DNA from 2 places in the Actinomyces sp. Z16 genome. Region 2 is predicted to be linked to the other one. Evidence: riboswitches for the same ligand, from Rfam matches in the RefSeq annotation. Region 2 holds a riboswitch; the other holds the start of a gene.
What was found. Region 2 has a riboswitch for S-adenosylmethionine ahead of C3B71_RS09375 (cobalamin-independent methionine synthase II family protein). Riboswitches for the same ligand answer to the same signal wherever they lie in the genome.

Region 1 (14,731 bases), 1.7 Mb from region 2:
CTCGAGCGCCTGACCGACATGGCCCGTCCGGTCGTCGAGTGTCTGCTGCGCCCGGGCTTCCCCTTCGCGCTGGGGTTCTCCGTGATCCTGCCGATGGGGCGCTGACGGGTCTCGTAGCCGACCCCGCGCCCGCCAGGTGGAGCGACGTTGCAATTCCCCGCCTGCTCCACCAGGCTCGTGCTTATGAATACACATCCCGGCCCCGCAACGCGTGCCGGTAGCCCATTGGACTCTGACCCGGCTGACGCCGCACGACGTCTGCCTGTGCCGCGCGATCCGGCTGCCGCCTACCAAGTGGTGATGGTGTGTACCGGCAATATCTGCCGCTCCGCCATGGCCGAGGTCGTGCTCCTAGACCGGCTGCGCGCGGCCGACGTCCCCACCGGCGGGCCCGGCAGCGTCGTCGTCACCTCTGCGGGCGTCTCCGACGAGGAGTCCGGTAACCCCATGGACCCCCGCGCCCGGCACATCCTGACCGAAAGTGGCTACGGCGTCGGCGCAGATCCGGCCGCGCGCGCCACCGCGGCCGCAATTGCCGAGCACGCCGCCCACCGCATCGCCGACGCCGAACTGCGCCGGGCCGATCTCATACTGGCCATGACCAGCGCCCACCGGCGTGTCTTGACGCGCCGCAGCGAGCGCCTCGGCGTCGATCCCGCACGCATCCGCATGTTCCGCGAGTACGACCCGACGGCGGCGGCAGGCACGCCCGGCGCACCCGGACGCGCGGCAAACCTGGACGTGCCCGACCCCTGGTACGGCACTATGGCCGACTTCGTCGACACCCTCGCCGTCGTCGAACGCGTCAGCGACGCCCTGGCCCCCGCACTCGCGGAGCTGGTGGGAGCGGCCGGGGCACGGTGAGCGGCCCCGCTGTGCGCGGGCCGGCCGGGCGCTCAGCCCAGCCGCTCGGACAGCCAGCCGGTGAGCGTGGACAGATACTCCTCGCGCACGGGGGAGGGCGACAACACCAGGTCATGTACGCCGCCGGGGATCTGCACCACGGTGACGTCCTCGCCCAGGAACCGCGACCGCTCCACGATCTGCTCCACCGACAGCACCGTGTCGCACCGCAGCGCCTCCTGGCGCGAAATACCCGGGCCGCCCGACGCCGTCGAGCAGCACACCAGCACCGGCACGTCGATACCGAGCCCGTGGTGCACTTCCCGCTGCAGGCGGCGGATACCGGCCAGGAATCCCGCCCGCACCGGGAACGACGGCGAGGGCTTCAGTGACAGGTCCCAGTCCCACTCCCCGCCCCAGCGGCGGTGCAGGGTGCGGGCGTAGATGTCCACCTCGATGGGGCCCGGATCCGTATCCACGGGGACGGTGGTGGCGGCGTCGGTGCCGGCCTGTTGTGGAGAGGCCGCCGGCGCGCCCTCGGTGCGCGACTCGGATGGGGCGGCTCCGGCCGGTTCGAGCGCCTTGAGCTCCGCGGGGTTGTCGATGATGCGGTCGGGGTCGCGGCGCGAGAGCAGATCGACGAGGGCCGAGCCGTAGGAGCGCACCAGGCCGGAGGAGTTCAGCTGCAGCCACGGGGAGTTCAGCGTGACCGCCTCGACCGACCCGGGGTGGTCTCCGGCCCAGATGACGGCTTGCAGCCCGCCGGTGGAATGCCCATTGAGCACCACCGTGGAGTGCCCGTGCTCGCTGCGGATGATCCGCAGTGCCTCGGCGATCTCCTCGTCGTGCACGCGCAGGTCGCGCACGTCGTGAGGGGACCAGTAGCCCACGCCCGCCCGACCGCAGGCGCGCAGGTCCAATGCGTAGAACTCGTATCCGGCGTCAAAAAACGCGTCGGCCAGCCAGGTTTGGAAGAAATAGTCGTTGCGACCGTGCAGGTACAGCACTGCGCGCTCATGCCGGGGTGTGCCCGGCCGCCCGTCGGGGCCCGGAGCCGGCACGGCCCCCCGTTGGTGGACGAGCACGGCGTGGTCCGCGCCCGGGGCGGCGGGGGAGTCGGTGACGGGAATGGTGCGCGCGACCCACGGCTCGCCCAGGATGTCGGGCACCGTCTCCGGCAACGGTTCCGGAGCCGACGCGGCTCCGGCAGGTGATGGGTGGCCGAGCGGGTCCGGCGTCGTTGTGGATGCCATGGCTGCATCCTGTCACGGACGGCGACGATCGGTGGCACACGAGTTCGTCTCGGATACACGAGTTTTGGAGGTTTGCACGTGTCCTGCACCTGCAAACCTCCAAGACTCGTGTTCATGGCACAAACTCGTGTTCGCGCAGTGATGCGCGCGTCGTTTTCGGCCGTCGGCTTGCTCCGGGCCCCGCCCGCCGCCTAACGTAGGCACCGACCATCCAGAGCAACCGAGAGACCTGGCTCATCGACGTTGCAGCAACCCCCGTTCGCGGTGAGGGTGCTACCGCCAGGACCGATGGAGGACCACGTGACGCAATCACCCGCATCCGCGCCACCCGCTTCGGTGGGGGCCGACGGCGCGCAGTCGCCAGCCGGCGCCGTACAGGCAGCGCCCGCGGAACCCATGATCTCCCTGCGCGACGTGCACAAGGTGTACAAGCTCCCGGGCGGGAACACGGTGCGCGCCCTCGATGGGGTGAACCTGGACGTGCATGCCGGCTCCATCCACGGCATCGTCGGAACCTCCGGCGCCGGCAAGTCCACGCTGGTGCGCTGCCTGACCAGCCTGGAGCGCCCCACCTTCGGGGAGGTGCGCGTCGCCGGCAAGAACATGACCGACCTGTCCGCCCGCGACCTGCGCGAGGCCCGCCGCGCCATCGGCATGGTCTTCCAGCACGCCAACCTGCTCGACTCGCGCACCACCGCCCAGAACGTCGCCTACCCGCTGGCACTGGCCGGCGTGCCCAAGGGGCAGCGCCACGACACCGTAGCCCGCATGCTCGACCTGGTGGGTCTGGCCGACCGCGGCTCCTCCTACCCCTCCCAGCTCTCCGGCGGCCAGCAGCAACGCGTCGGCATCGCCCGCGCGCTCGCGGACCAGCCCTCCGTGCTGCTGTGCGACGAGCCCACCAGCGCCCTGGACCCGGAGACGACCCGCCAGATCCTGGGCCTGATCCGGGACGTGCGCGACCGCCTCGGCGTCACCGTCGTGATCATCACCCACGAGATGAGCGTGGTGCGGCAGATCTGCGACTCCGTGAGCCTGCTTCAGGCCGGTCGCGTCGTCGAGTCCGGGCCGATTGAGAAGGTCGTCTCCGACGTCGACTCCCGGCTCTCCCACGAACTCGTCCCCACTCCGGAGATCCCCGACGGGGAGCTCGCCGACGGCGCTGTGGTCATCGACGTCGCGCTCACCTCCCACCCCGGCCAGCCCGCCGCCGCGCAGGTGCTCTCGCTCGCCGCCGAGCGGGGCGCCGACGTCGCCGGCGGTCTGTTCGAGACCCTCGGCACCGCCCAGGTCGGCCGCCTGGCGCTCACCATCCCCGCCGACCAGGCGCCGGGCGTGCTAACCGCCCTGCGTGAGGCGGGCGTCACCGCGGAGGTGCGCGCATGAACAGCCTGATCGCTGCCGCCGGGACTCTCTCCGCGACCGCCCGCGTCGGCGCCCTCGCCCTGGCCTCCAGCGGCGACGACACCTGGTTCAACAACCCCGCCATCCAGCGCAAGCTCGGCCCGGCCACGCTGGAGACCTTCCAGATGCTGGGCGTATCCGGCGCCCTGACGATCGTCATCGGCCTGCTGCTGGGACTGGCGCTGGTCACCACCGGCAAGCGAGGCCAGCACGCCAACCGGGCCGTCTACGAGGTGCTCTCCCAGATCGTCAACATCGGCCGTTCCATGCCGTTCATCATCCTGATGGTGGCGCTCATCCCCTTCACCCGCGCGCTCGTGGGCACCTCTCTGGGCTGGGGTGCGGCCTGCGTGCCCCTGACCATCGGCGCCATCCCCTTCTACGCCCGCCTGGTGGAGACCGCCATCAACGACGTCGACCACGGCAAGGTCGAAGCCGCCCTGATGATGGGCGCCTCCGGCCGCCAGATCACCTGGGGCGTGCTGGTGCGCGAGGCCATGCCCACGCTCATCCAGTCCGCCACGGTCACCCTGATCACTCTGCTCGGCTACACCGCCATGGCCGGCACGGTGGGAGGCGGTGGCCTGGGCGACCTGGCCATCCAGCACGGCTACCGGCAGAACGACCCCGACGTCATGGTGATCGTCGTCGTGCTGATCGTGCTCATCGTCGCCGTCATCCAGGTGTGTGGCGACATGCTCAGCCGGCTGGTCGACCACCGCTGAGCCTCGACCAGCCGGAGTCCCCGGAGCCCCCATGGCCCCAACGGCTCGGCTGCCCCATCCCGGGCCGGTCCCGCGGCGGCACGAGCCGTCCGCCGGCACCCACGTACCCAACCAACCGCAAGCCTTGCAGACACCTGCAGGCACCTTCACGGACAAGGAATCGCATCATGACCTCCACCATCACCCGCCGCAGCGTCCTGGCCGGTGGCCTCGCCTCCGCCGTCGCCCTCACCCTGGCCGCCTGCGGCGGCTCCTCCAGTGACACCTCCACCGACGGATCCGGCACCACGGCCGCCGTCGACGGCATCAAAGTCGACGGCGACACGGCCACCATCACCATCGGCGCCACCCCGCAGCCGCACGTCACCATCCTCCAGTGGGTGCAGGACAACCTGGCCGCCGACGCCGGGCTCAACCTCGACATCGTCGAGATCGACGACTACCAGACGCCCAACACCTCCCTGGACGACGGCTCCCTGGCGGCGAACTTCTATCAGACGCCGAATTTCCTAGAGCAGCAGATCGAGGAGAAGGGCTACGACTTCGTCGCCATCGCCGACGTCCACATCGAGCCCATGGGCATCTACACGGACAAGGGCTACAGCTCGGTCGACGAGGCCGCCGAAGGCGGAACCATCCTGCTCAACAACGACCCCGCCAACACTGCCCGCGGGCTGCAGCTGCTCGAGACCGCCGGGCTGATCACGCTCGCCCCCGACGTCGAGATCCCCACCACCCTGGACGTGACCGACAACCCGAAGAACTTCGATCTGGTGACGGTCGACGGCGCCCAGGTGGCCGCGTCGATGGCCGACGCCGAGCTGGCCGTCATCAACGGCAACTACGCGCTCGACGCCAATCTCAAGCCCAGCGAGGACGCGCTCGTCCTGGAGCAGGGTGAGGGCTCCCCGTACGCCAACCAGTTGGTCGTGCGCACCGCCGACAAGGACAACGAGCACCTGGTCAAGCTCGCCGGACTGCTGAACTCCGACGAACTGCGTACCTACATCGAGGAGACCTGGACCGACGAGTCCGTCATCCCCGCCTTCTGACGCCTCCGCGCCGACGCGACCGCTGCCGGGCCGCTCCGCTCCACGCCCGCAAGGGGTGGGCGGGGCGGCCCGTTCAGTCCACGATGCCGTACAGGCGGTCGCCGGCGTCACCCAGGCCGGGCACGATATAGGCGTGCTCGTTCAGGCGCTCGTCGCGGGCGGCGGTGACGACGGTGACGTCGGCGCGGTCGCCGACGGCTGCCTCCAGGGTCGCCAGCCCCTCCGGGGCGGCGATCAGGCAGATGGCGGTCACGTCGCGGGCGCCGCGCTCCAGCAGATAGTTGATGGCGGCCACGAGGGTGTGGCCGGTGGCGAGCATGGGGTCGACGACGAAGCACTGGCGGCCGGACAGGTCATCCGGCAGCCGATTGGCGTAGGTCTCCACCTCCAGGGTGTCTTCGTTACGCTTCATGCCCAGGAAGCCGACCTCGGCGGTGGGCAGCAGCCGGGTCATGCCCTCGAGCATCCCCAGGCCGGCGCGCAGGATCGGCACCACGATCGGCCGCGGCTCGGCCAGGTGCCGGCCGGTCGTGGCGGCTACCGGCGTCTGGATGCGGATCTCCTCGGTGCGCACGTCGCGCGTGGCCTCGTAGGCGAGAAGGGTGACCAGCTCGTCAACGAGTTGACGGAAGACGGCCGAGGGGGTCTTCTCGTCGCGCAGGACGGAGAGCTTGTGGTCAATGAGCGGGTGGTCGGCAACGTGCAGGCGCATGGGCCAAGCCTACGACGCCCAAAACGAGCTGAGGGTGGAATAGGCCGGAGCCGGGCGGCGGAGTGTGGTCCCATCCGGATGCCGACAGCCTCACAACACTGGACACGAACGCGTTAGAAGATGAAATCTATGTGTAGTATTAGTGTCAGCTCGACGTCTCGTGAGCGAATTAAGAGACCGTTCGGAAGCCGCGCCATATTCGCATGATATGATGTATCCCACGAAGTGGTGGCGAGTAGCCCTCTCATCCGGAGAGACTCTGTTACGCAGGCCGCTGCGATATTCCCCCTTGGAGGTCGAAGATGAGTCCAACAGGGAAGGCGGCAGCGCGTGTACTAGGCGTGGTCGCGATAATTGCCCTTGCGCTGGCGGTGGCTCCTCAGCTGCATCAATCAGCGGCGCCCCAGTCTGCTGTGGATGCGGACGCGATTGTTGCAGCAATCGAGGAGTACCAGGATGGTTTGGACGATATGTGGACAGATCCGGAGGCCCCGACGGGCTCTGTTTTGACATCCGTGCAGTCCAGCATAATTGAAGTGCGAGACGGGATGAGTGATGACGGAACTCCGGTCACCTCCGCGGCCAGCGAGGTGACTCTGCTTCAGGCGACGGCTCAAGACGATGGTACGGTCCTGGCGGAGGTGAATGTATCCACAACCTTCACCTATGAGGGAGTGGATGATCCTGAGGCGCCCGGTGTTTGGAGTGACCGGCACTTCATCCAACTGACGGTCGATGATGCTGGTAATTACAGCGTGGTCGAGGACGTTGTTGAAAGCACCGAAGCAGGTGCGGAAACGGGGGATATCCCAGACGACTACTCCCCGGAGCGCTCCTCGGATGCGCGCAATAGCTCCGCCTCCATGGGAGGCGGTTCGGATACGGTGCCGGCCATGGCGCAGCCTTGGCTTCGGTCTCAGACGGTCTCGGCGGCGCCCAGGTACTCCAGCCAGCGCTCGTAGTGGTCCAGGACGTCGTGGGCGACCTGCTCGCGCGACCAGTCCATCACGTCGTAGCCCTGACCGCCGCCGCGGGGACGCACCTCCAGGCGGACGGTGAGGTCGTCGGCCTCGTGGACCACCACGCCGAAGGCCGGCACCGGTGCCTGCACCATGCGCACCGCGTACCGGAAGTGGGAGCCGGTGCGACGCTCGCCCTGAGTCTCGGTCGCCTGCACCAGCGTGGGCGGGGGCGTGACCACGAGGGTGGCGGAGCCCAGGAAGTTGCGCTCGTCGTCGGGATCCTGCGCCTCGGGGCCGGCGACGACGACCTCGGCCACCATATCCTCCTTGCGCAGCTCGTCGGCGACCGCCTCCAGGGCCGGCACGACGCGGTTGGACATGGCGCGCTGGGCGCGGGCCGGGGAGACGACGTCGAAGGTGTGCGACAGCCGGTCGCGCCAGGGGATCCGGTTCATGCCGGCGGCGGTGCCCGTGGCCCCCAGCAGCCGGTTGCGGTTGGCGATGCCGCGGGCCTGCTCGCGGGTGGCCTCGGTGCGCATGGCGCGCCACAGCCCCGCCATGACGGCGATGATCACGAAGGAGAACGGCAGAGCCATGACGATGGTGGCCTGCTGCAGAATGGGGATGCCACCGGCCACGAGCATGGCGATGGTGAGCACCCCGGTCAGGGCGGCCCAGAAGATGCGCAGCCAGGCGGGGGCGTCCTGCGGGTCGCCGTGGTAGGTCGGCAGGGCGCGGCTGGACAGGTTGGCCATGACCAGGGCACCGGAGTCTGCGCTGGTGACGTAGAACAGGATGCCGATGAACAGGGACAGGGCGATCAGGAACTTCCCGCCTGGCAGGTAGCCGAGCAGCGTGTACAGCCCCTGTTCCGGCTGCTCCACTGTCAGCTCGGCGAAGTCGAGGTTGCCCGAGCGGATCAGGTCCAAGGCGCTGTTGCCGAAGATCGACACCCACATGGTGACGTAGGAGAAGGGCAGCACCAGGGAGCCGACCACGAACTCGCGCACGGTACGGCCACGCGAGATGCGCGCCAGGAACATGCCGACGAAGGCGGCCCAGGTGATCCACCAGGCCCAGAAGAACAGTGTCCAGCTGTTGAGCCACTCGGTGGGACGGTCGTAGGCGTAGGTCTCCAGGGTCAGGCCGGGGAAGTGGGTCACGAAGTCGCCGATATTGCCGACCAGGGCGTCGATCAGGAAGGCGGTGTTTCCGGTCAGCAGCACCCACAGGGCCAGTCCGACTGCGAGCAGCACGTTGATATTGGACAGCACGCGCACGCCCCGGTCCACACCGGAAACGGCGGAGACGGTGGCCATGATGACGCTCAGTGCGATCAGGCCGATCTGGGTGGCGGTCCCCTGCGGGAGGCCGAACAGGATGGTGAGGGCGACGTTCAACTGGACGACGCCCACACCGAGCGAGGCGGAGATGCCGACTGCCCCACCCACCAGGGCGGCGGCGTCGACGACGTCGCCGAGCAGGCCGTCCACGCGGTCGCCGAGCAGCGGCCGCAGGGTGGAACGGACGGCCAGCGGCTGGTGCCTCCGGTAGGCGAAGTAGCCCAGTGCCATACCGAGGATCGAGTACAGGCCCCAGCCGCTGATGCCGTAGTGGAGCAGGGTCAGCACGATGCCGTTGCGCGCCGCCTCGACGGTCTGGGCGTCACCGGTCGGCGGACTCATGTATTGGGCCACCGGCTCCGCGACCGCGTAGAACATGATTCCCGTCCCCACACCCGCGGCGAAGAGCATGGCGGCCCAGGAGAAGGTGGAGAAGTCCGGGGTGGAGTTGTCCGGTCCCAGGCGGATCTTCCCGAACTTCGACAGCGCCAGGACGATCACGAACACCAGCGCAACTGTCACCAGCAGGATGTAGAAGGAGCCGAACCAGCGTCCTGCCCAGGACACGGCGGCATTGAAGGCGGCGGAGACCGTCTCCGGAGCGACGATGGCGGCGCCGGTGATGGAGGCGATAATGGCCGCCGAGACGGCGAAGACCACCGTGTTCAGACGGCGTTGTTCAGGGGCTTCGGATGTTGCTGGTGTCGTCTGATTGCTGAGTGAATCAGGCACTGGCACTCCTCGATGCATTGGGGATGCACTGGTGATGCATGGGCGCACACGTGGCCGCGTGCAAAAGGCCGTGGTGGCGTTTACAGGATTGTGAATCTTTCAGGGATCTCGCGGATTGGCAAGCGAAAGCGGTCGAAATGCGGGTGGCGGGGGACTTGACGGCCGCATGAGGTCGGGGATGAACGGGTGTCGGCGAGATTCTTCCCACATTTCCCTTCCGCGCCTCGCAAGCCGCCCGATGTTGCGGTGTTTTCGGGCCGTCGGGTAGGACTTTGGTCCGACTGTGGGGTGGGTGGGTGAACTGTGGCAGGGTGGGTGCGTGAGTCTTTCCGGTCTGCTCCGCGAGCGCTACGACGCCGCCATGTGCCGCGCGCTAGAACTCGCGCGGCATGCGGGCGCGTCCGGGGAGGTGCCGGTGGGCGCCGTCGTCCTGTCCGGGGAGGGCACGGTAATTGCCGAGGCCGCCAACGCGCGAGAGGCGGAGCATGATCCGACGGCGCATGCCGAGATCCGGGCCCTGCGGGCGGCGGGCGCGGCGCTGGGACAATCCCACCTGGACGGCTGCACTCTGGTGGTGACCCTTGAGCCGTGCACCATGTGTGCGGGGGCCGCGCAGTTGGCCCGCCTGGAGCGGGTGGTGCTGGGGGCCTGGGAGCCGAAGACCGGGGCGTGCGGAAGCGTGCGCGATGTCCTGCGCGATCCGCGCACCAACCACCAGGTGGAGGTGGTGGCGGGACTGCGTGAGCAGGAGGCGCAGGCGCTACTGCGGGAGTTCTTCGCTATCCGGCGGCCCGGCCAGTCGGAGTAGGTGAGCGCCTCCGCGCCGCCGTGAGCGACCTCGCAGGCCGCGGGGGCTGGGCATCGAGCGGCACGGCGTGTAACCTGTCCATCTGCTAGGTAGCGTGTCCGAGCGGCCGAAGGTGCAGATCTCGAAAGTCTGTGTGGTTCATAGCCACCCTGGGTTCGAATCCCAGCGCTACCGCCAAGCCGATCCCCGGAATCCAGACGAGAAGTCGGAGTCCGGGGATTCTTCCATGTAGCGCTTCCCCGCCGTGGGGTCCCAGTGGGTACAGCGGAACGAGCGTCGCCCGGGTGCGGGCCTGGGCTCGCGCGGTGGGCGGCGTGACCGCTAGTGCCCTGGAGCCACGCACACGCGTTTGCGTCAGGAACACGAGTTTCGGAGCTTTGCACGTGCCCTGCACCCACCAACCTCCAAGACTCGTGTCTTTGCGGGGAACTCGTGTACGAGCCGCGGTGTACCAGACGCACGCCCGGGAGCGGACTCGCGAGGGCCGACCTCGCCCACGCCGACCGTTGTCCGCACAACCTCGGGTGTCCTGCCAGGGCCTGGTTCGGCGTCGTCGTCAAGCCATAAAGTCCGGACTATGCCTGCGATGAAACCGCCCGTGCACCCGGCCGACTCCGAAGACGCGTCGATCCGGCTGTACCGCCTACTCTGCGATGCGATGGTTGCGGCGGACACGGCCGCCATCGACGCCCTGCTCACCGAGGACTGCGTCCTGACCCATATGACCGGCTACCCCCAGCCCAAGGTCGAGTGGTTGTCCGACATCCGCGATGGAACCCTGACCTACCACTCCTCGCAGCTCGTCTCCGCCGAGCCCGACACCATCGACGGCTTCCCCGTGGTGCGCGGCCGCTCCCGCACCAACGCAACGGTTTGGGGCACGCGCGGCACCTGGAATCTGCAAATCGTCGGGTACGTCGTCCCGGATCCCGCCGCCAGCACCGCGCGCAACCCAACCGGTTGGCGCTTCAGCCGCCTGGACGCCAGCCGCTTCTAGACGGTGTCATGAAATGCACCGCTTTACGCCCAGCCGTTGCCGCATCTGCCGACTCGCTCGCGGCGACACGCGGTTAGGCGTCACTTGACGGCGGTCGGCGCTCGGAAAGTGGTGCATTTGGTGACAAGGGCCAGGTCCAGAAACGAAGGGACGCCGCTAGTTCGGGCGTCGCCCGGTGCCGCGGATGGCCGGCGCCGTCCACGGGTCCTCCGGCCACGCGTGCTTGGGGTAGCGTCCGCGCAACTCGGCCCGCACCTGTGGGTAGCCCTGCTGCCAGAAGGAGCGCAGGTCATCGGTGATCGCCACCGGCCGCCGCGCCGGCGACAGCAGGTGGATGACCACACTCACGCGCCCGTCGACGATCCGCGGGGTGTCCGCCCAGCCGAAGCACTCCTGCACCCGCACCGCCAGCACCGGACGTTCCAGCGCCTCGCCCCGCTCACCCACATAGTCCACGCGCACGTGCGAGCCCGACGGCACCTGCAGCCGCTCCGGCACCAACTCGTCCAGTCGCGTCGCCGCCGGCCAGGGCAGCAGGGCGCGCAGGCACGCCGTCATGTCCAGTCGACTCAGGTCGAAGCGCCCGCCGGACCTGGCCGCCAGCGCCTTTACGGCCGGAATCAGCCACTCGTCGGCGCGTTGTAGGAGCGCGGCGTCGTCGACCGCGGGCCAGGGCTCGCCCAGTGTCCGGTGCAGTAGCGCCAAGCGCGCCCGCAGCTCGGCGGCACCACGCCAGGGCAGCACTCCGAGCCCTTCGCCGCGGCACCGCTCGACGACGGCGTCCGCCACCTGCGCCGGTGTCGGCGCCCCATCGGAAACGGATGCCAGCTGAATCGCGCCCAGACGGCGCACCCGTTCCACCCGCAGCCGGTCTCCGTCCCAGCGGGTGTGCGCGTCCTCGGTCAGCCAGGCGTCGGCCACCGCCAGCGCGAGCGCTTCGTCGATCGGTGCGGCCGCCCGGATCGTCGCCTGGGCGGTTCCCGGGGCGCGGTCTACGTCGGACACCGCCAGCCACTCCGCCGCGGCCAACGGTGAGTCCGCGGGCAGTCGCAGCCCGGTCCCGCCGACGCTGGCGTAGCTGGCCGGACGTCCCGCGCCGGGCACGGGGCCGCGACGGCGGGCGATCCACTCCGGGTGGGCCAATGCCGCAACCAGCCCGACGGCGTCAGCCGCACTCGGACCGACCAAGCCGCCTAAGCAGGTGGCGGGGTCGTCGGCCGGCTTCGTGCCGGCCCCGCTGCGGTCGGCACCGGGCTGGGTGGCGGTGGCAGGCAGGTCGGCGTGTCTCCCGGCCGGGTGTCGGCGTGCAGCCTGCTCCAGACGTCGGGCCTCGACCCGCCAGGCCCGCTCCTGCGGGCCACGGCGGACGCTGCGCGCCAGCGCGGCCAGGTCGGCCTGGGGCGCACGCAGGTCGGCGGTCAGCAGCGCGGTCGCCTCGGCGGCACGGCGCAGGCCGATCACCTCGGCGGCGCCCAGCAGGGCGCGGGCCGGACGCACTTCGGCGGGGACGGCGGCCACGGCGCGGCCCAGCCCGGTCACGGCGTCGCCGTCGAGCAGACCCAGGCGTTCAAGCGAGTCGGTGGCGGCCGCCAGCGCGGGGCCGGGCGGCGGGTCGATCCAGGCCAGGCCTTCGCCGCCGGGCACGCCCCAGGCGGCCAGCTCCAACGCGGTGCGGGTCAGGTCCGCGATGAGGATCTCCGGGGTCGGTGCCGGGGTGGCCCGCGCCCAGTCCACCTGCGTGCAACAGCGGTAGACGACGCCCGGCCCGGTGCGCGCCGCCCGCCCGGCCCGCTGGATCCCGGCCGCCCGGGACTCGCCGACCGTCACCAGCCCGGACATGCCGCGCGCCACGTCCAGGCGCGGCTCCCGGGCGAGGGTGGCGTCCACGACGATACGCACGCCCGGCACCGTCAGGGAGGACTCGGCCACGTCGGTGGACACAATCACCCGCCGCACACCGGTCGACGGCGTCAGTGCGGCGTCCTGCGCCGGACCGGGTAGACGCCCGTGCAGCGGCAGCACCTGAACGGCGGCCGCCGAGCTCCCGGCCCCGGGCCCGCCGCCCTGGACGGCCTCGCGCAGCCGGGCGACGACGTCGTCGACCTCGCGGGCACCGGGCAGAAAGACCAGCACGTCCCCCTCCCGCTCGGCCAGTGCGCGCATCACCGTGGCGGCCACGTGCGCGAGGAACTGGCGCGGCACCCCGCGCGGGCCGAGCCGGGAGGTGCCCGACGGCGATGGCGCCCAGATCTCCTCGAGCGGGTACAGCACACCGGGCACCTCAACCACCGGTGCCGGAGTGGTGGCGCCGCCGAGCAGGCCGGGCAGGCGCGTCAGGTCGGGAGTGGCGGACATGGCGACCACCGCCAGGTCCTCCCGCAGGGCGGCGCGCGCGTCCAGCAGGAGCGCCAGCAGCAGGTCCGACTCCAGGGAGCGCTCGTGCACCTCGTCCAGGACCACCGCGGCCACACCGGGCAGCTCCGGGTCGCCCTGCAGGCGGCGCAGCAGCAATCCGGCGGTGACCACCTCGATGCGGGTACGGGCCGAGCTCCGGTGCTCCCCGCGCACCGCGTAGCCGACCGTCTCGCCGACCTCTTCGCCCAACAGTGATGCGAGGCGGCGGGCGGCGGCCCGGGCGGCCACGCGCCGCGGTTGGGTGACGATCACGCGCCCGGGGGAGGGGACGGCGTCAGGATGGGTGAGGACGTCGGCGACCAGCAGTGGCACCAGTGTGGTCTTGCCGGTTCCCGGCGGGGCGGTGACCACAACAGCCGGTGCGTGTGGGGGTTCGCCGGGGGAGACGTTGGCGGTGGCCGGTGTGACGTCGGCGTCAGAGGCGGCGTCGGTGCCGGGGCGCTCCCCCAGCAGGAGTGCGCGGAGCCCGGGCATGGCGGCGACGACGGGCAGGTCCGGCGGGTCGGCCAGGAGTCGGGCGACGGGGTCCGCGGTCTGCTTCACCCGCCCATCATGCCCGCACCGCGTTACCCACATGCCCTCACGCTCGGCCCGCCTACCCACCGCCCACGGGATGGCGGGTACTGGGGCGGGACGCGCCCGGGGCGTCCAGATGTGGCGGCGCCCGCCGTCTACTACGCCGGTCGGACGTTAACAACGCTACTTAACGGTCTGCTGTATACCCCAGGAGCCTTCAGCAAACCGTTAACAGGCGTTGTTAACCCCGAAGTGGCGTTGCAGACGCTGAAGTGGCGTAGCAGGCGGCCCCGCCTCCGGGCGAGGGGATGCCGGCAACCGCCTCGGGCGCGGGTATGCCGGCGGCGACTCGGGCACGGCGAACCAGTACGGCATGGGAGGTAAGCAAACTTGACGCGACCGCGGATGTAAAGCATGCTAGTCATGTCAAGGGTGCCGGACATTGGGTGTCGACTTTGACCGCGCGAGCGTGATGTCAGGCCCAAACGTATGAAAACCGATCCGAACGGAGACCCGCATGAACAGGTTGACTTTGCAAACGATGAGGACCCGTATGGCAGTGATCTTCGCCGCGGTGTTCCTGGTGGGCGTCGTCATTGCCGGCGCTTTCCCCGCTTCTCGCTCCTCCTTGCTCGGGATCTTCTTCGGACTGGTCGCAGGTAGTGCGGCGGTGGCAGCGGCCTATGGGCTTGTCCGCCGCCGGGTGCGGCACGGTGCGGGCGGTGCACCGTTGTCCATGGAGAGCCCCGCGATGGTTGGTCTATGGACATCCCTGCTCCCGATTGGCATGGGCCTGAGCGTGGTGGCTCAGAGGATTGACTCGGATGCCGGGGGGTTGGTGCTCGGGGCCGCGGCAATCGTGGTGCTTCTTGCCAGCGTCGCCGGCAATGCGACAGTCATTGCCGCCCGGGGCCGGGCGGCCGGAAAAGGGGAGGCGTGAACCAGCTTTAGCGCGGAAGGGCCGACCGG
Region 2 (14,731 bases):
GCCTCGTCGATCACCACCACGCAGTCGGTGGCGCCGTCGTCGCCTGCCGCCGCGTCGACGGGGCCTTGGCCGCGGGCGGCCTCGAGGATGGCAACCACGTCGTCGAGCGGCAGGGCGGTGCCGGTGGGGTTGTTGGGGCTGGCTAGGATGACCACGGCCGGGTGCTCGCGCGCGATGGCCGCGGCGACGGCGTCGACGTCGACGGTGAAGTCCTCCAGCCGTGGCCCGGTGACGTAGCGGGTGAAGGTGTCGCGGGCGTACTCGGGGTACATGGAGTAGGTGGGGGTGAAGGACAGGCAGGTGCGTCCGGGCCCGCCGAAGGCCTGCAGCACATGTGTCATGACCTCATTGGAGCCGTTGGCGGCCCAGATCTGCTGCCAGTCCAGGCGCACGCCGGACTCGGCGGCCAGGTAGTCGGCCAGGGCGGCGCGCAAATCGGGGAAGTCGCGGTCCGGGTAGCGGTTGAGGCCGGCCGCCGCTCGCCCGGCGGCCGCGGCGATGTCTGCCACCACTGCCGGGCTGGGCGCGTAGGGGTTCTCGTTGACGTTGAGGCGCACCGGCACGTCCAGCTCGGGGGCGCCGTAGGGTTCGCAGCCGTGTAGATCTGGCCGCAGCGGGAGAACGGTCACGGGCCGAGTCTACGCGGAGTCCGCCCGGTCCCGGCACGCGTCTTATTCCGCGGTGGTCAGCAGGATCTCCTTGGCGTCCAAGCGTTCGAGCGCATACTCCAGGCTGCTGGAGGAGAACAGACCCTCATCGCGGGCATCGAGCAGGGCATGGCGCTGCACACGGATGGTCTCGATGGCGAGTTCGCGCGCCTCGGCGGGGGTGAGCGCGTCGGCATGCCGGCTGGTGGCGGCGTCGCCCAGTAACCGGAGCAACCGCTCGCGCTCGGCATCATCGGCGGTGCGAGAGGCCATGCGCGGGCGGACCAGCCGGATGACACCGCCGAGTGTGAGTCCCTGGATGACCAGTGACCCACTGGCGACCAGTAAGGCCACCAGCAGCAGGAACGGCCGGTTGGGTGTGGTTAGGGGAAGGGTCTGGGCGGCGGCCAGGGTTACGGCGCCGCGCATGCCCGCCCACACGATCACCGCCCCCTCACGTGGCCCGAGAGGATCGGCGGTGAAGTAGTCCAGGTCGGCTCCCCGGCGCCGCTGACGCCGTTGGCCGCGCTCCAGCCGGTCGCGCCAACCGGTGACCGCCTGGTGCCACTGCTCCGCGGACAGGCCGTGTTTGGCCAACAGCTCGTCGTCGATGTCACGTGCCTGCTCCAGGCGCGTCTCAAAGCGCTCCAGCCGCTGGCGCTCCTCCTCCAGATGCTGGCGGTGGCGGCGACGCACGCGACGCAGCCAGACCAGCAGCGGCGCCACGAAGGCCACCCGCACCAGGACGGCCAGGGCGCCGGTTCCGGCTGCCAGAAGCACGGCGGCGCGCAGGCCGAAGCCGCCGTCGACCACGTCCTGGACGATCCCGTATGCCTGCAGCCCCATGAACAGGAAGATGCCGCCTTCCAGAATCAGCTCAATGGTGCGCCAGTTCTGCTGGGCGGTCTGCCGGTGGGCGGGTGGCAGCAGTCGCGGCCTGCGGAAGGAGATGACCAGGCCGGCGACGACGGCGGCGACCAGCCCGGAACCGCCCAGATAGTCTGTGGGCAGGGACGCCAGGAAGGGGATGGTGAAGGACACGACCGTGTCCGCCGTCGGGTTGGTGATGCGGGAGCGGACCCGGATGCTGCCCTCCCCCACCGCCCAGCCGATGGCCAGGGCGAGGGCCAGCGAGGTGAGGAAGCCGGAGACGAGCGCGGCCGGCTGCAGGGCGTCGGCGCTGTGAGCAATGCCCGCGGCCGTGGCGGAGGACAGCAGGATCAGGGCGGTGGCGTCGTTGAACAGCCCCTCCCCCTCCAGGATGGTGATGATCCGCTGGGAGACGCCCGAGCCGCGGGCGACGGTGATGGCGACGGCGTCGGTGGGGCTCAGCACCGCCCCCAGGGCGATCGCCCAGGGCAGGGCGATCGTGGGCATTACGGCGTGCACCACCAAGCCGATGATGGTGGCGCTGACGGCGACCAGTCCGACCGCGAGCGCCGCGACGGCGCGCAGTTCGCGCCGGAAGTCCATCACGGGCATGGACACCGCGGTGGAGAACAGCAGCGGCGGCAGCACCACTTCGAGGACGATGTCGGGATCCAGCTCGATCGCCGAGACGAACGGCAGGAAACCGACACCCGCCCCCAGGGCCAGCAGCAGTAGCGGGGAGGCTACGCCGACCCTGGGGGCGAGTTGGTTGCCGGCGGCGATGACGAGCAGGCCCGCGACCGCGATGACGAGTATCTCCACGGCCGCACCCTAGAGCGCAGCGGCTGGGAGGGCGCTCACAGACGCGCGGAGGCCAGCCGGGCGCCCTCGGTCAGGGAGGCGAGCTTGGACCAGGCGATGTGAGCATGCACGCGTCCGCCCAGGCCGCAGTCGGTGGAGGCGACCACGCGCTCGGGTCCGACCAGCCGAGCGAAGCGCTCGATGCGGTCGGCCACCAGTTCGGGGTGCTCCAGCACGTTGGTGGCGTGGGAGACGACGCCCGGGATCAGGTACTTGCCGTCGGGCAGGGAGGTGTCCTGCCAGATCTTCCACTCGTGCTCGTGGCGGACGTTCGCAGCCTCGAAGCTCAATCCGTTGGCGTTCACGGACAGCGCCAGGTCCACGATCTTGTCGAAGCCGAGGTCGGTGGAGTGCGGCCCGTGCCAGGAGCCCCAGCACACGTGGTAGCGCACCTGGGCGGGGTCGATGCCCTCCAGGGCGTGGTTGAGGGCCTCGATGCGCACGGCGGAGAAGCGGCGGTAGTCCTCCAGGGGCGGTTCGGTGATGAACTGGTCCCAGGACTCGGCCAGGTCGGGGGCGTCGATCTGGACCGTGAGTCCGGCGTCGGTGATCGCCCGGTACTCCTCGCGCAGGGCGTCCGCCCAGGCCCAGACGGCGGCCTCGTCGTCCTCGTAGTAGTAGTTGCCCACGCGAGCCGCCGACGCCGGGCTGATGGAGGCAACGAAGCCCTCGCTCAGCGGCTTGCCGGCTCTCTCGAGCCCGTGCTTGAGTGCGGCGATGTCGCGGGCGACGATGTCCTGACCGGTGTAGCGGATCTCGCCGGTGACCACCGGGAACACCCAGGGCCTGCGTGTGGCCAGGTGGATGCCGGAGGTGGGGTCGGCGTAGGCGTCGGCGTAGGCGACCCAGTCGCGGCGGTCGGTCATGGCGTCGAGTTCGAGTTTGCCGGCCGGCGTGGGCTTGCGCTCGGGCAGCTGGTCGAGTAGCTCCAGGCCGCTGAAGCGGGTGAAGGAGTATGACCACCAGGCGCCGTAGTCGACCTTCTCGGTCATGGCGTGCCCGTATTCGCCGTCGTTGACGATCGTCAGGCCGATCTCGGCCTGCCGGGCGACGACGGCGTCGGTCTGCTCGGCGACGACCGCCGCGAGTCCGGCGTCGTCGAGCGTGCCGGCCGCGTGCGCGGCATTCGCCTCCAGCAGTGCCTCGGTGCGGGGCAGGGAGCCGACATGGGTGGTGCGGATTTGCTTGGCCATTTCAGGTCCTTCCATCGGTCCTGGCGGGAGCACCGCACCGCCGGACGCATGCCGACGGCGTGGTTGCTGCGGCGTCGACGAGCCAGGTCTCTCAGCCGCTCTGGATGGTGCACTCGCACCCTATCAAGGTCTGCCCACCACTCGGTACCCTGGGCGCGGGCGCGTCCGGGTTAGCGTGGCGTCCATGATCCGGCCAGTCTCGACCAGAACGCCCGCCGCATCCCCGTCCGCACCCGTCTCCGGAACCACGCCGCTCCGCGAGCGCGCCGAGGCGGTGCTGCGCGACCTGGTCGGCCGGACAGACGCGCACCTGCGCACGGACCAGTGGCGCGCCATTGAGGCACTGGTGGTGCAGCGGCGGCGGGCGCTGGTGGTGCAACGGACCGGCTGGGGTAAGTCCGCCGTCTACTTCGTGGCCACCGTGCTGTTGCGTGAGGGCTGGGCCGACTGGCGCCCGGGCGCTCCCATCCCCTCCGCCGGCGCCCGCACGGGCGCCGGCGCCACGGTGATCGTGTCCCCGCTGCTGGCACTGATGCGCGACCAGGTGGCGGCCGCCCGACGCGCCGGCATCCGGGCCGTGACCATGAACTCGGTCAATGCCCCGCAGTGGCCCGAGATCGAGGCGCAGGTGCGGCGCGGGGAGGTGGACGTACTGCTGGTGTCCCCCGAGCGTCTCAACAACCCGACCTTCCGGGATGGAGTGCTGCCACAGCTGGCGGCCGACGCCGGGCTGGTCGTGATCGACGAGGCGCACTGCATCTCCGACTGGGGACACGACTTCCGCCCTGACTACCGACGTATTCGTACCCTGCTGGTGCAGCTGCCGCCGGGGACGCCGGTACTGGCCACCACCGCGACGGCGAATGCCCGAGTCAGCGCCGACGTCGCCGAGCAGCTCGGCGCACCGGCGGGGGTGGGGAATGCGACCGCCGGTGCGGCAGCCGAGAACGAGGTGCTGGTGCTGCGCGGGACACTCGCCCGCGACTCCCTGCACCTGGGGGTGAGACGCCTGCCGGATGCCGCCAGCCGCCTGGCCTGGTTGACCGACTACCTGCGGGACACACCCGGCTCAGGAATCGTGTACTGCCTGACGGTGTCGGCGGCCGGCGAGGTCGCCACGCAGTTGCAGGAGGCGGGATTGAAGGTCGCCGCCTACACGGGGCGCACGGATTCCGCGGAGCGGGAGCGCTTGGAGGAGGAGCTCAAGGACAACCGGATCAAGGCGCTGGTGGCCACCAGCGCGCTCGGCATGGGCTTCGACAAGCCGGACCTGGCCTTCGTGGTGCATATGGGGGCGCCGAGTTCACCGGTGGCCTACTACCAACAGGTGGGCCGGGCGGGGCGCGGGGTCGAGCGTGCCGAGGTGATCCTGCTGCCGGGGCCCGAGGACCGCGCGATCTGGAATTGGTTCGGCGCACAGGGCTTCCCGCCCGAGGATGCGGTGCGCGAGGTGCTGGCCGCGCTGGAGGAGGCGGGCGGGCCGCTGAGCACCAATGCCCTTGAGGCCGTGGTGCCGCTGCGGCGCGCGCGTCTTGAGTCGATGCTCAAGGTGCTCGACGTCGACGGCGCGGTACGGCGGGTGCGCGGCGGCTGGGAGACTACCGGTGTCGCCTGGCGCTACGACTCGGCGCGCTACGCGCGGGTGGAGGCGGCGCGGGACGCGGAGCAGGAGCTCATGAAGCGCTACGAGGCGCTGGCGGAGCCGGCATGTCGCATGGCCTTCCTGCGCGGTGTGCTCGACGATCCCGAACTCACCGAGGATTGGCGCTGCGGCGCCTGCGACCTGTGCGGCGGGCTGGATCTTCCGCGCGCCCCGGGCGAGCAGGAGGTGGCCGCCGCCCGCCGGGCGCTGGCCCGGGTGGGCGTTGTGCTCGAGCCGCGCAGGCGCTGGCCGAGCGGCATGGATCGGCTGGGCCTGCCCGCGCTCAAGGGCACCATCCCCGACGACGACCGGCCGACGCCGGGGCTCGCCGTCGGCCGCCTGGACGGGCTGGGGGTGTCCGCGTCCCTACGCGAGTTGTTCGAATCGCCCAGCGACGGCGAGGTGCCGCCTGCCCTGCGCACTCCCGCGCTGGAGGTCGCCGATCGGCTCGCCGCCGAGCTGGGACCCCGATCCGCGCAGGGCGACACGGACGCGCCCAGGGGTGAGTTGGCCGTGGTGATTGTCGATTCACGCACGCGCACACACCTCGTGCGGCACCTGGGGCATGCCGTGGCCCGGCACCTGGGGGCCGTGCCGCTGGGGATCATCGGGGTGCGCGGAGAGCCGGGGCGGCACGACGTCGGGTCCGCCTTCCGGCTGGCCGAGGTCGCCGGGTCCCTGACGCTGGAGAACTGGTCCCCGCGCGCGCTGGCGCGCCTGAAGGGGACCCCCGTCGTGCTGGTGGACGACTGGACCGACTCCGGCTGGACGCTCACCGTCGCTGCCCGGCTGCTGCGCCGGGCGGGCGCCGCCTCGGTCCACCCGCTGGTTCTGGGACAGCGCTGAGTCGGGCCGTCGCCTCGGTGGCCCTATTGGGCTAGTGCCCGACCCGGCATCGGCATCCGGAGTCAGTCGGAGGCCTCGATGCGCGCCGCCTCAACCAGGTCCTGCGCCACCGCGCCGGAGCCGTCCTCGCCGTCTTCCTGCCCCGACAGGCCCGGCGCGTCCTGCGTGTCGGGGGCAATCACCCCCTCATCCTGAAGGTAGTACCACCACAGCGGCGCAGCCCAAGCGCGAGGTTGTCCAAGCGCGGCGGCCGTGAGATGCCGGGCAACCGCTGCCCGGCCGGCCTCGACGTCGTCGGGGGAGCCGAACCACCACGGCCCGTCGTTCAGATCCTCCGCCCCGTATCCGAGCTCGGTCAGCGCCGTGCGCTTGTCGCCCACCACCCGTCCCAGAGCGTCCAGGACGCGCCGGGCGCCGGAACCCAGAGGGTGCCACTGCGGGTAGACGGACAGCCCCACGACGTCGGTCAGCTCCGTCAGTTCCTCCCCCAGGTTGGCCGCGGCCCAGGACATGACCGACTCCGTGGCCGTGCCCTGCCCCAGCTGGTAGTACAGGGTGAGCAGCCGGGGGGCGGAGGCCGTCGCCGGGTCGGCAGCCAGGGCGCGGGCCGCCTGCAGGGTCCGTTCAACGGCATCGGAGCCGGCCCACTCCCCTGCGAGCTCGTTGCCGATCTCCCAGGCGTCGGCGTCGGGGAACGCGGCGATGAGCGCAGCGATCCGCCGCGTCCAGGCGGCCTCGTCAAAGTCGACGAGTGCCTGGGAGTCGCAGATCTGCACCATGACCTGGGCGCCTGCCTCGTGCAGCTCGGTGACGCACCGCCGCCACCCGTCCATCTCATCGACCGCGTCGGTGTCCTCGACGACGATCCGCACCAGCACCGTCCGGCCCGCACCTTCCAGGCGGGACACGGCCTGTGCAGACCGTCCCGATGCAGGAGCAGCCGTAAAAGTCACGCCCAACATCGCGTCTTCGGGCCCCAGCCCGGAGGCGGCCTCGTCCTGAGCGAGTTGCGCCGCGGTTGCCGCCTCCAGGGCGGAGTTGGCACTGATGGCGCGCTCGGCGGGGGCCGCCGCGGCATCGCACTCCTGCAAGGCCCGGGCGGTCCGGGTGCGGAGCACGTCCACCTCCCGCGCCTCACTGCCGGTGGCCCGCATCCGCGTCTGGACATCCTCCTGCGCCTCGTGCAGGCCGCGGGCGGCGAGCTCGGCCAGGGCATAGTGCCCGGGGCCGGGCAGGTCCACCAACAGCGCCGAGTAGCCGTGACTAGTCGGCCAGGACAGATTCAGGCAAGCGGTGCGCCCTGCGGGCAGCTGGACAGCAGCGCTGGCCTCGGCGTGCCTTTGCAGGGGCGCCAGTTCGATGAGTTCAAGCGTTTCGGCGTCGAGCAGGGCGTCGTCGCGAGCGTCCTCGCCGCCCCCGTTGGTCTGCACCTCCAGCACACCGTCGAAGTCCAGCAGCTCGCCGTCGGCCCCGGCGATATCAAGCAACACCAGGCCGCCCGTGCCCCAGGTGGAGCCGGTTGGTGCGGTGGGGTCTCGGGGCGCCGCCAGTTGTCGCACACGCGCCAGGACCGCCGCAACAATGGTGGCTGCGGCGGCTATGAACAGGCCGATGACGCGGCGCCGGCTCAGCGGTGGCCGCCGCGCCGGCTCCCGGGAACCGTCGGTATCGCGGTTCCCGGGGCCGTCGCGGACGCCATCATCTCCGGCAGTCATCTGCGGTCCGTGTCATCTCAGTTCGGTGGCGGGTACGAAGGTATAGCCCTCCGCGCGGACGCCCTCGACGATCTCCTGCAAGAGCGAGACGTCGTAGTAGGGGTGGAAGAAGAAGCTGGCTGTGGCGTGGGTGTTCACCAGGTTCGCGTGCGCCGCGGCCACGATGTCCGCGGGCAGGCGCGGCGGGTGCTGGTTGTAGGACTCCAGTTCCACATTGCCCAGGTTCTCCGGCAGCACATGGCTGCCGTAGGGGTCATTGACGGCGTAGGGGAAGAACTGCCCGAAGTAGTCGAAGCTTCCGCCGGTTCCGCCGGTCAGTAGGCCAGCGTGCAGGAGCTCGCGCTCGTAGCGCACCTGATAGACCTGGTTAATGCCGTTGTAGGCGGCGGCCGTGGCCGCGTAGTGGGGCGTTTCGAATACCGTCGGCTCGGACAGACCGACCTGGGTGAAGACGGCTCTGCCCTCCAGCACCCGCTGGGTGGCCCAGGCGGTGCCGGTGCCGGGCAGGTCGCCGCCGATCTGTACCCAGGAGTCGTTGGCGCAGGCAACCGCCGGCGCGGTGTTGTCGTTCGAGTCGGTGCACCAGGAGCGGATGAACTCGAAGTCGTCCGTGCTCACCGCGTTGTACGGGTTGCTCAAGTCGGAGAACTGGTGGCGGGTGCCGTGCTGGATCAAAGTGCCGCCATTGGCGACGGCGTAGGCAAGCACTTCGACCAATTCCGGATTGTCCGCCAGGGTGATGGTTTCGGGGACCGAGTCGTTGTAGACCCCGCCCGGGTCGGTGTACACGGGCACGACGGCGATCTGGAACGGGACCCCCGCCCCGACCAGGTAGTCGACGATGGTGCGCAGCTCAGTGCCCGTCGTGGCGGGGCTGACATCCTCGATGCGTACAGCCGCCTGCCGGATGGTGGCCGCCCCGGGTTGGAGGATGTCGAGCACGATGTCTGCGGCGGCCAGGTAGCGGTCTCGCTCCGAGAGGTAGGACAGGGGGATCTCGCCGATGTAGGTGAGGTTTCCGGACTTCAGTGCCCACGGGAAGGAGCTGCCGGTCGACTGCGCAATGGACGCGCAGTCGGTCGCCGTGCCCGCCGCGTCGGAGCAGTTGGCGGCCCCCAGGACTGTGACCTGCTCCGGGTTGGTGATCCGGGGGGCGAGGATGCCGCCGGTGTTGAGGGCGTTGCGGGCTAGATTCTGCCCGTTGTAGGCGATGCTGGTGACAGTGTCGGTGGAGTCTATGTACGAACTGGCCGCGTCCCAGCCATACCGGGTGGTGAAGGTGGCGCGATCCTGGGTGTCGGCTGCCAGCTGCCAGATGTTGAAGCCGGACCACAGCACGGGCACGTCACCGGTGAGGACGTCCTCGATGAAGGCCCGGGGCAACGGCTCGTCATAAGTGGATCCGGAATAGATGACCGCCGTGAAAGAGCCGGCCAGGCCGGCGACATAGTCGGTCACCGGCATGGCCGTCACCGTGCCCGAGTGAGAGGCCAGCATGCCCATGCCTAAAGCGTAGTACTCGCCCAGGTGCGCGTACTCACCGGTCGAGTCGAACAGCACCAGAGTGCGGGCCGGGCCGGCCTGTTCGGTTGAGAATGTGCGTGCCGACGCCGGCAGGGCGACGTTGGCCGGCAGGTCGCGTATCTCGGCGTCCGCGTCGGCGGCCTTGACCGGCCGGGCTAGCTCCGCCTCGTCGACGACGCCTGCGGCCACCAGCGGCAGAGTCTGGTCGGCGGCCGCCACGGGCTCCGGCGGCGCCTCGACCGCCGCCTCCTGGGTGATGTCGACCGGGATTATGGCAGGTTCGGTCTCGGCCGCTACGGCGGTCACGGAGGGGCCAGTGGTGGCAGGTACCAGCAGGGCTGCCACCAGCATCAGGCCGAGGACGGTGCTGCGGCGCCGATTCAGGAATCTGGGAAGCACTCAGTTCTCCTTGGTGATGGGAATGTTTCTTTCAGGGGTGAAGTCCGACACACGCTCGCCCACACCGGCCAACGCTGCCATGGCGGCGATGACGCGGGCGCACGCCCGCCCATCGCCGTACGGGTTGGCGGCATTCGCCATGCGCGCGTGAGCATCGGCGTCGTCCAGCAGGGTGCCGACCGCTTCGACAATCGTCTCCTCGTCGGTGCCGACGAGTCGGGCCACCCCGAAGCTGACGGCCTCCGGGCGCTCGGTGTTCTCCCGCATGACTAGGACCGGCTTGGACAGGGCCGGCGCCTCCTCCTGCACACCACCGGAATCGGTGAGCACCAGGTGGGCACGGTTCATGAGAGTGCAGAACTGCCCATATTCAAGCGGCTCGGTGACGACCACATTGTCCAATCCCTCGATATGCGGCAGGATTGCCGCCCGCACCTTGGGGTTGCGGTGGGCGGGCAGCACGATGAGGTCGTCGGGGTGCGCGCGTGCCACGCGGGCGACCGCGCGACCTATTGCCTGCATCGGCGACCCCCATGACTCACGGCGGTGCGCGGTCACCAGCACCACTCGTCGACTGGTATCGGCCGTGGCATCAGCCAGGGCGGGATCAGTGAACGGCACCGGCCTGGCCACGGCGTCCAGTAATGCATCAATGACGGTGTTGCCGGTGACTACGACGTCTGCGGGATCGGTGTTCTCCCGCAGCAGGTTTTCGCGGGCCAGCGCGGTAGGGCACAGGTGCAGGGAGGCAACCCGTGTCAGCAGCCGCCGGTTGGCCTCCTCGGGGTATGGGGAGGCGATGGATCCGGTGCGCAGCCCGGCCTCCACATGCGCCACCGGCACCTGGTGGTAGAACCCCGCCAAGCCGGCGGCGAATGCGGAGGTGGTGTCTCCCTGGACCGCCAACAGATCGGGGCTGAGCTGCTCAATGGCGCGCTCCACCCCCTCCAGTGTCCCCACGGTTACCTGCGTCAGGCTCTGGCCGGGGCGGTGGATGTCGAGATCCACGTTCGGGATGATGCCGAAGAAGTCATTGACCTGATCGAGCATTTCGCGATGCTGGCCGGTGACGACGACTACCGGCTCGAAACGCTCGTCGTGCTGCAGGGCGCGCACCAGTGGGGCCATCTTGATGGCCTCGGGCCGGGTTCCGTACACCAGCATCACGCGTGGGCGGGCACCCGCCGCAGTGGTGGCCAAGGTGTTTTGCATGTGTCTCCTCAGGGGTTTCAAGGGTATGGATGAGACTGGCCTTGCGGATGTAATAGCTGCTCAGGGCTTGGTTGGCGTGATCGTCACGTCGACGTCGGCGTCTTCGGTGTAGGCGGCCGCAGTACCGGACCGGTAGGGGTAGTCGGTGTCGGTCACGGAAACCAGATGCTCGCCGTCCACCGTGATGGCAGCGGTCATTTTGCCGCTTGCGGTGGTGTCAATGGTGATGTCCACGTGGTGCTCCCGACCGACGGCGAAGCGTGGAGTGTTGCCGGAGGCCAGGAACTGCTGTTTGCCGGGGTAGGCGGGATTCTGTTTGGACACCTCCCACCCGTTGGGTTTGAGCACGAGCGCATAGAAATGGTCATTGTCCTGATAGCTCCATATCAGCCAGGCGACCTCCCAAGGATTTGGGGTGCTGCCCCGCCGGAGCTGCCTGCGGGTGAACATATTCGCCTCGAAGGTCGTGACCCGTCCCGGGGCCACGCTGACTTCGCGTGAGACGGCCAGTCCCGCGTGGGTCTCGTCCGCCGCGGAGGCGGAAGCAGGCCTGAGGCTCACCGTCTTGCCGCTGCACGACGCCGAGCCGTACCCGTCGAACACCAGGTCCCAGGCCGTGCAGTTCATTTCCTCACCCCTGACGAGCCCGGCAGCGGTAAGGGTCGCTGCCATAACAATCGCTAACACCGCTGCGGACAGCTTGCGCGGGCGGCGTCGCCGAGACCTTCCAGCGGTGTCGGTCATGGTTGGGCCTCCTGAGTGACTACTTCGGGTGCGGAACCGTGCTCCGCCTCACGGGCTGTCTTGGCCCAGCCGGACCTGCCCAAGAACTCACGCGCCAGCGCTCGCCAGCCGAAGACTCCTGCGAGCAGGCCGTAGAGCACGAAGACGTGGCACCATGCCACGCAGCGCACAGGCCCTGCGCCCTCTTCGCGCGCATACAGCCAGTACACCAGGGCATACAGGTATGACGGCCCGAAGGCCAGCAGATATGTACCGGGCACCCACGACCACTGCTGAGGCACACCACGAATCACATTGATAATGCACAGCGTCAGCATCAGCAGGAATGAGACAACCATCAGGGAGCCGACGAGCAGCAGGTAGGGACTCAGTACCTGCCACAGGGTATCCGCACGGGCGCGGCCCCGTAGGTGCCGGGCGATGAAGCCCAGCAGGTTACGGGCCTGCAGATTGCCCTGGAACCAGCGGGTGCGCTGGCGAATCAGCCGCCGCAGGGAGGTGACGCCCTCCTGATGCACTGCGGCGTCGCCCCTGAACTCGTTGATCCATCCGGTGCCGTTGAGCCGGATTCCCAGGTCGAAGTCTTCCGTCAGGGACCGCGTCCAGGGACTCCTTCCCAGCGCGTTCAGCGCGGCCAGCCGCACGAACTGGGCGTTTCCCCCCATGCCGACGCTCCGCATGCGGCGGCGCCCCTGCTGAAAGATCGACGTGAAGGTGACAAACTCGATGTCCTGCATCCGGGCCAACAACGAACCGCCGCGGTTGGAGATGCGCACGCCGAGCTGGACGGCACCCACGGTCTGGTCGCGGAAGGCGCCGCGCACCACGTCCCAGGCGGTGGGGTCGAGGTGCCCGTCGGCGTCGACTACGCCTACTATGACGTGCTCGGGATCGATGTCCCGGTATCGCTCACGAACGATCTCCACAGCGTGGTTAAGTGCCTCGCCCTTTCCTTGCCGGGCGTTGGGCGGATCGCGTCGCAGCAACGCGACGCGCGGGTCGGCGATGGTGCTCACGATCTCGCTCGTCGCATCATCCGACCCGTCGTCAACCACCAGGACGTGCAGCGCCGGATTGGGGTCCTCCAGCAGACGCGCCACCGATGGCCCGATCACTGCGGCCTCGTTGAGGCAGGGCATCAGCACCACGATCTGCAGTGGTGTTCCAACCGGATGCGGTAACGGCGGTGACATGCGCTCCCGTTGCCCGGCGCGCCTGCGCCTCCCGGCCAGGGTATAGGCACCACACGCCAGCACCAGCATGTAGGTCAGCGCCACCACCACCATGCAGACGGCGGCCCAGAATCCGACCGCGTCCAGAGCGGCCGCGAGGCCTTCGTTGGCGATGACCCGACTGAACTGATCCCGACTCATGCCGCAGCCGCTCCCGGCTCGCGGGGTTGGCCGATGCCTTCGGGGGTCTGCGTTGTCGGCGCCCCGCTCGCGTCGGCAACGCGGGCTCGGCGGTACGCGAGGGATCCGTAAAGATTGAGAGCAAGAAACAACAGGGCGATCACCAGGAAACCGAAGCCCGACAAATCGAGCGACACACGGGCGAGGACTTGCAATCCTCCAGGAAACCCGCCGGAATCCGAGCAGCCCACACCGGGCGCAAACAGTAGAAAGGGCATGCTAACTCATTCAGGGACAGGGACCAGGGAGCAGCACACAAGCGATGTCAGGTTGACCTCGTGTACTTACCTGAACAAGGTAACACAGTTCAGCCGGGAATACCGTCGCGAACGCTCACCAATACCACAGATGTGCGGCATCTCCTATTTGCTAGTCACCCCGTTGAATGAGGCAACCTGGATTCATGCAAGCGAAACCTGAATTGGTGTCCGCCAATTTAGAACCCTCAATTCAACATCACTAATTCAGCACCGCCGGGCGCGGGCCGCCTCACTGTGTGCGGGCAGGTTCTCGGACTCGGCCAGCGCGGTCAGCGGCGCGGTCATCGCGGCCAGTGCATCGGCGTCGTAGTTGATGAGTTGAACCGGCTTGAGGTAGGCCATGACGTTCAGTCCGGCGGCGAAGCGGGCGGTGCCACCGGTGGGCAGGACGTGGTTGGAGCCGGCCAGGTAGTCGCCCAACGGGACCGGCGAGTAGGGGCCGACGAAGATGGCGCCCGCGTTGTGAATACGGCGGGCGACGGCGGCGGCGTCGACCGTCTGGATCTCCAGGTGCTCGGCCGCGTAGGCGTCCGCGACGGCAATTGCCTGCTCCAAATCCCGCACCACGACGATCGCCGACTGCCTGCCGGTCAAGGCGGTGTGGGCGCGCTCCCGGTGACGGGTGGCGTCCAGGCGACGGGCCAGCGCGGTGTCCACGGCGTCGGCCAGGGCGGGAGAATCGGTGATCAGCACCGAGCCGGCGTTAGGGTCGTGCTCGGCCTGCGAGAGCAGGTCGGCGGCGACGTATTCCGGGTTGGCGCCGGAGTCGGCGACGATGGCGATCTCGGTGGGGCCGGCCTCGGCGTCGATGCCGACGGCGCCGCGCACCGCCCGCTTGGCGGCGGCCACATAGACGTTTCCGGGCCCGGCCACGACGTCGACCGGCTCGCACAGGATGCGCCCGTCGCCGCCGCCGGCCAGGGAGTCGGCGCGATCGACGTCGTCGGCCGCCTCGGCGCCGTAGGCGAACATGGCGATGGCCTGGGCACCGCCTACCGCATAGACCTCGGTGATTCCCAGCAGCGCACAGGCCGCGAGCACGGTGGGGTGGGGCAGGCCGTCGAAATCCGCCTGGGGCGGGGAGGCCAGGGCGATCTGCTCCACACCCGCCACCTGCGCGGCGACCGCGTTCATCACCACGGAGCTGGGGTAGACGGCCAGGCCGCCGGGTGCGTACAGGCCCACCCGGCGTACGGGGATCCAGCGCTGGATGACGTGCCCTCCGGGGATGATCTCGGTGTCGCGCTCGACTGGCAGCTGGGCGACGTGCCCGGCACGGTTGTGGGCGATGGCCAGTTCCAGGGCATCGCGCACCTGCGGGTCCAGCCCGTCCAGGGCCGCCTGCAGGGCCGACGCGGGCACCCGCAGGTGGGCCGGACGCACGTGGTCGAAGCGCTCCGCGGCGT

Region 1: another riboswitch for S-adenosylmethionine. It lies ahead of C3B71_RS00755 (methionine ABC transporter ATP-binding protein); the one in region 2 lies ahead of C3B71_RS09375 (cobalamin-independent methionine synthase II family protein).

What each region holds. Positions count from the first base shown of each region.
Region 1 is NZ_CP027862.1:177,751-192,481, forward strand. Features, by position in the region: gene C3B71_RS00740 (hypothetical protein) at 1-105, shown strand, start outside; gene C3B71_RS00745 (low molecular weight protein-tyrosine-phosphatase) at 184-864, shown strand; gene C3B71_RS00750 (alpha/beta hydrolase) at 897-2,096, opposite strand; SAM riboswitch class I at 2,301-2,391, shown strand; gene C3B71_RS00755 (methionine ABC transporter ATP-binding protein) at 2,385-3,482, shown strand; gene C3B71_RS00760 (methionine ABC transporter permease) at 3,479-4,225, shown strand; gene C3B71_RS00765 (MetQ/NlpA family ABC transporter substrate-binding protein) at 4,393-5,277, shown strand; gene upp (uracil phosphoribosyltransferase) at 5,351-5,989, opposite strand; gene C3B71_RS00775 (hypothetical protein) at 6,538-6,951, shown strand; gene betT (choline BCCT transporter BetT) at 6,906-9,044, opposite strand; gene C3B71_RS00785 (nucleoside deaminase) at 9,388-9,834, shown strand; tRNA gene C3B71_RS15685 (tRNA-Ser) at 9,923-10,011, shown strand; gene C3B71_RS00790 (nuclear transport factor 2 family protein) at 10,412-10,831, shown strand; gene hrpB (ATP-dependent helicase HrpB) at 10,988-13,789, opposite strand; gene C3B71_RS00800 (hypothetical protein) at 14,316-14,702, shown strand.
Region 2 is NZ_CP027862.1:2,252,415-2,267,145, forward strand. Features, by position in the region: gene C3B71_RS09365 (histidinol-phosphate transaminase) at 1-629, opposite strand, end outside; gene C3B71_RS09370 (cation:proton antiporter) at 672-2,339, opposite strand; gene C3B71_RS09375 (cobalamin-independent methionine synthase II family protein) at 2,375-3,571, opposite strand; SAM riboswitch class I at 3,580-3,682, opposite strand; gene C3B71_RS09380 (RecQ family ATP-dependent DNA helicase) at 3,756-6,059, shown strand; gene C3B71_RS09385 (hypothetical protein) at 6,122-7,774, opposite strand; gene C3B71_RS09390 (DUF2334 domain-containing protein) at 7,787-9,697, opposite strand; gene wecB (non-hydrolyzing UDP-N-acetylglucosamine 2-epimerase) at 9,698-10,909, opposite strand; gene C3B71_RS09400 (hypothetical protein) at 10,970-11,653, opposite strand; gene C3B71_RS09405 (glycosyltransferase) at 11,650-13,026, opposite strand; gene C3B71_RS09410 (hypothetical protein) at 13,023-13,283, opposite strand; gene hisD (histidinol dehydrogenase) at 13,530-14,731, opposite strand, start outside.